DNA from 2 places in the Roseateles sp. DAIF2 genome. Region 2 is predicted to be linked to the other one. Evidence: predicted binding sites of a transcription regulator. Region 2 holds the regulator's gene; the other holds the start of a gene.
The links. The regulator NrdR, encoded in region 2, represses ribonucleotide reductase genes. The targets are predictions, from matches to a motif close to CACNANATNTNGTG.

Region 1: G8A07_RS06375 (ribonucleoside-diphosphate reductase subunit alpha) is a predicted target of NrdR. The motif match lies at 1,193-1,206, and genes of this name have one in related genera.

The regions. Positions count from the first base shown of each region.
Region 1 covers NZ_CP049919.1:1,356,755-1,359,144, reverse strand. The annotation lists gene G8A07_RS06375 (ribonucleoside-diphosphate reductase subunit alpha) at 1-927, opposite strand, end outside; gene G8A07_RS06370 (sigma-54 dependent transcriptional regulator) at 1,423-2,390, opposite strand, start outside.
Region 2 covers NZ_CP049919.1:2,977,310-2,979,699, reverse strand. The annotation lists gene glyA (serine hydroxymethyltransferase) at 1-1,108, shown strand, start outside; gene nrdR (transcriptional regulator NrdR) at 1,129-1,572, shown strand; gene G8A07_RS13585 (GspH/FimT family pseudopilin) at 1,652-2,209, shown strand; gene G8A07_RS13580 (type IV pilin protein) at 2,219-2,390, shown strand, end outside.

The DNA.
Region 1 (2,390 bases), 1.6 Mb from region 2:
ATGCAGGAAGTAGCGATCGAACAGGGTCTGCAGGCCCAGGTAGTCGAACTGCAGGTCGCGGTCCGCCTTCAGCGCGGCGCCCAGCTTGACCAGGTCGTACTGCTGCAGCTTCTCGTCCAGCAGTTCGGCCTGCACGCCCTTCTTGATATAGCCGGGGAAGTACTCGGCGTAGCGGGTCTGCATCTGCTCCTGCGTCACGTCCTCGCCGAGGATCTCGCGGCGGATCGTGTGCATCAGCAGGCGGGCGGTGGCGCGGGTGTAGCCGGGGTCCTTCTCGATCAGGGTGCGAGCGGCCAGGATGGCGGCCTTGTAGACCTCGTCCATCGGCACGCCGTCGTACAGATTGCGCTTGGTCTCGGCGATGATGGGCTCGGGCTTCACATCGGCGCCCAGGTTGGCGCAGCTGCTCGAGATCAGGGCCGCGAGCTTGGCCAGGTCCAGCGGCACGCGCTGGCCGCCGTCGATCACCGTCAGGCCGGTGTCCTGCACGCCGGCGGCGGTGATGTCCACCTCGCCCTTGGCCAGACGCTCCTGCGCACGGCGCTCGCGGTACAGCACATAGGCGCGCGCCACCTCATGGTGGCCGCCGCGCATCAGGCCCAGCTCGACCTGGTCCTGGATGTCCTCGATATGGAAGGTGCCGCCGGCCGGGCGCGAGCGCAGCAGCGCGCGCACCACGTTCTCGGTCAGGCCGTCCACCGTCTCGCGCACGCTCGCCGAGGCCGCACCGCTGGTGCCATGCACCGCCAGGAAGGCCTTCATCAGCGCCACGGCAATCTTGCTGGGCTCGAAGGACACCACCGCGCCATTGCGACGGATGATCTGATAGGCCTGGTAGACGGACGGTTTACCCGGACCGCCGCTCGCGCCGTGAGCGGGGTTGTGGGCGGCCGCGTCCGATGCGGTGCTGGCGACAACGGTTTGCATAGATGTCCTCGTCTGTGTCTTGTTCAGAAAACGCGGTTCCGGAGCAAGCGGCGCGCTGCCCTGGATTCGCATTCGGTTTTGTTGCTGGCTAGAGGCGACCGGGCGGGCGCGCGACTCAAGTCGCGCACTACCGGCACCCCTCTTTCTGCTGACCTCGTTGCCCACCCGGAGCGCCTGGTCACCGAGGTGAGGGCGCCGGGCGAAACGGCTGCATAGGAGTGAGGCATGTCAGGTCTTGCCGAGGTCAGAAGGATACCACGAGGAACACTATATCTAGCGGACATGGCAGCTTCAAGCACTACCAATAGCGTTCAAACCCCGTTGACCTAGGGATGGGATCGCGCTAGCGATCAACCCAGCGCGGCGCCGGCGGCGGCGCGGCCATGCGACTCGCGCGATGAACAGGGGCCTCGCGCGCGCAAGGCCGCGCCGGCGCTCGCTCGCAGCGCGAAACCGGCCGCCAGGCCGCGCCAATATTGGCGCGGCGTGCGCGGCTCAGGCGCCCTCGCCGTCCGCGCCGGACCCCTCGGTGATGCCCAGGCGCGCCATGCGGTAGCGCATCTGGCGCAAGGAAAGCCCCAGGGAAGCCCCGGCCGCGGTGCGGTTGAAACGGTGTCGTTCCAGAGATCGCAACAGGATGTTGCGCTCCACCTCGTCCAGGTACAGGGCCAGGTCTTGCGGCAACGCCTCTTCTTCCGCCCGCTCGCCGGCGGCCGGCCGCGCCTCGACGGCCGGCTGCGGCGGCTCGGCCGCATCGAGCGCGCCGAGCTGCGAGTCGTCCAGCAGCGCCTCGGGCAGGCCCAGGTCCTCCGCCCCGATGTTCTCGCCGCCCGAAAGCGCCAGCGCGCGGTGCAGCAGGTTCTCCAGCTCGCGCACATTGCCCGGGAAGGCATAGCGCGCCAGCTGCGCCAGCGCCGCCGCGGCCAGACGTGGCGGCGGCGAGACGCCGGCATCGCGCGCGATGCGCTCCAGCACCCGCTCGCTGATCGCGGCCAGGTCCTCGATGCGCTCGCGCAGCGGCGGCACGCGGATCTGGATCACGTTCAGGCGGTAGAACAGATCCTGGCGGAAGCGCCCGGCCGCCACCTCGGCGCCCAGGTCCTTGTGGGTGGCGCTGAGGATGCGCACATTGACCGGAGCCTCGGCCACCGCGCCGACCGGCCGCACCGAGCGCTCCTGGATCGAGCGCAGCAGCTTGCTCTGCATCGCCAGCGGCAGGTCGCCGATCTCGTCCAGGAACAAGGTGCCCTCATGCGCGGCCTGGAAGAAGCCCTCGCGGTCCTCATGTGCGCCGGTGAAGGCGCCCTTGCGGAAGCCGAAGAACTCGGCCTCCAGCAGCTGCTCGGGAATCGCCCCGCAGTTGACCGCAATGAAGGCGCGCTGGCCGCGCGGGCTGGCCTCGTGGATCGAGCGCGCCACCAGCTCCTTGCCGGTGCCGGATTCGCCCTGCAGCAGCACCGGCG
Region 2 (2,390 bases):
GGGCAGCCAGCTGACCAACAAGTACGCCGAGGGCTACCCCGGCAAGCGCTACTACGGCGGCTGCGAATATGTCGACGTGGTGGAGCAGCTGGCGATCGACCGCCTGAAGCAGCTCTACGGCGCCAACTTTGCCAATGTGCAGCCCAACTCCGGCTCGCAGGCCAACCAGGGCGTGTTCTTCGCGCTGCTGCAGCCGGGCGACACCATCATGGGCATGAGCCTGTCCGAAGGCGGTCACCTGACCCACGGCATGGCGCTGAACATGAGCGGCAAGTGGTTCAACGTGATCTCCTATGGCCTGAACGCCAAGGAAGAGATCGACTACGACGCGATGGAAGCCCTGGCCCGCGAGAAGAAGCCCAAGCTGATCATCGCCGGCGCCTCGGCCTACAGCCTGCGCATCGACTTCGAGCGCTTCGGCAAGATCGCCAAGGAGATCGGCGCCTACTTCATGGTCGACATGGCGCATTACGCCGGCCTGATCGCCGCGGGCGCCTACCCGAACCCGGTGCCGCATGCCGACGTGGTGACCTCCACCACCCACAAGAGCCTGCGCGGCCCGCGCGGCGGCATCATCCTGACCAATAGCGAAGAGATCGCCAAGAAGATCAATTCGGCCATCTTCCCGGGCATCCAGGGCGGCCCGCTGATGCATGTCATCGCCGGCAAGGCCGTGGCCTTCAAGGAAGCGCTGTCGCCTGAGTTCAAGGCCTACCAGGAACAGGTGGTCAAGAACGCCAAGGTGCTGGCCGAGACCCTGATCGAGCGCGGCCTGCGCATCGTCTCCGGTGGCACCGAGAGCCATGTGATGCTGGTCGACCTGCGCCCCAAGGGTCTGACCGGCAAGGAAGCCGAGGCCATCCTGGGCGCCGCCCACATGACCTGCAACAAGAACGGCATCCCGAACGACCCGCAAAAGCCGATGGTCACCAGCGGCATCCGCTTAGGGACCCCGGCGATGACCACGCGCGGCTTCAAGGAAGAGCAGGTGCGCGCCACCGCCCACCTGATCGCCGATGTGCTGGACAAGCCGCATGACGAGGCCAACCTGGCCGCGGTGCGCGAGAAGGTCGCGGCCCTGACCCGCGACTTCCCGGTCTACCGCTAAGCCGCGCCCGAAGCCCGCCGATGCGCTGCCCCTTCTGTACCCATACCGAGACCCAGGTCGTCGAGACCCGGGAGTCGGATGAGGGCGATGTGGTGCGGCGCCGGCGGCGCTGCCTGGGCTGCGACAAGCGCTTCACCACCTACGAGCGAGCCGAGATCGCGCTGCCCGCGGTGGTAAAGAAGGACGGCACCCGGGCCGACTTCGACCCGAGCAAGCTGCGCGCCTCGATGCAGCTGGCGCTGCGCAAGCGGCCGGTGAGCATCGAACTGATCGATGCGGCCCTGGCCCGCATCGAGGAAAAGCTGCTGACCAGCGGCGCGCGCGAGCTGCCCTCCACCAAGCTCGGCGAGCTGGTGATGCGCGAGCTGAAGAAGATCGACAAGGTCGCCTATGTGCGATTTGCCTCGGTCTACCGCAGCTTCGAGGATGTCGACGAGTTCCGCCAGCTGATCCGCGACATCTGATCCAGCCCCTCTGAAAAGGGGGGATGCATCCCCCGACGGCAGGAAAGAAAGCGCCGAGCGCGCCTTCTAGATTGGGTTCATGCTCAGTCGCCCCAGCCCTCATCCCTCGCTCCCGCAACGCGGCCTCAGCCTGGTCGAGAGCTGCGTTGTCTGCCTGATCCTGGGCATCCTGCTGGCCACCGCCCTGCCCGCGATGCAGCGGCTCATGCAGGGCCAGCGGTTGCAGCAGATCGCCCACACGCTGATGACCGATCTGCAGCAGGCCCGCAGCGATGCGGTGCGGCGTTCGGACAGCGTGCATTTCCGCTTCAGCCGCCATGCCCTGGGCAGCTGCTATGTGATCCATGGCGGCAGCTCCGGCGATTGCCGCTGCAGCGATGCCGGCCAGGCCGTCTGCAGCGATCCGGCCCTGCTGCTCAAGCTGCAATGGCTGCCCGCCAGCCTGGAGGCCAGCATCAGCGCCAATGTGGCGAACCTGAGCTTCCAGCCGCGCCAGGGCGCGGTCACCTCCACCGGAAGCATCGACATCGTGGCCAGCAACGGCCAGTCGATCCGCCATGTCGTCAGCATCGCCGGCCGGGTGCGCAGCTGCTCGCCCAATGGCAGCGTCGGCGGCCTGCCGCGCTGCGCGACCTGAGGCCTGGCCATGAACATCGCCACCCCACATCGCCAGGGCTTCACCTTGATCGAGGTGATGCTGGCCGTCGTCATCGCCAGCATCCTGGCCGCGTTGACCCTGCCCTCCTACCAGCGCATGGTGCAGAAGGGCCGCCGCGCCGATGCGATCGCGGCGCTGACCACAGTGCAGCAGGCCCAGG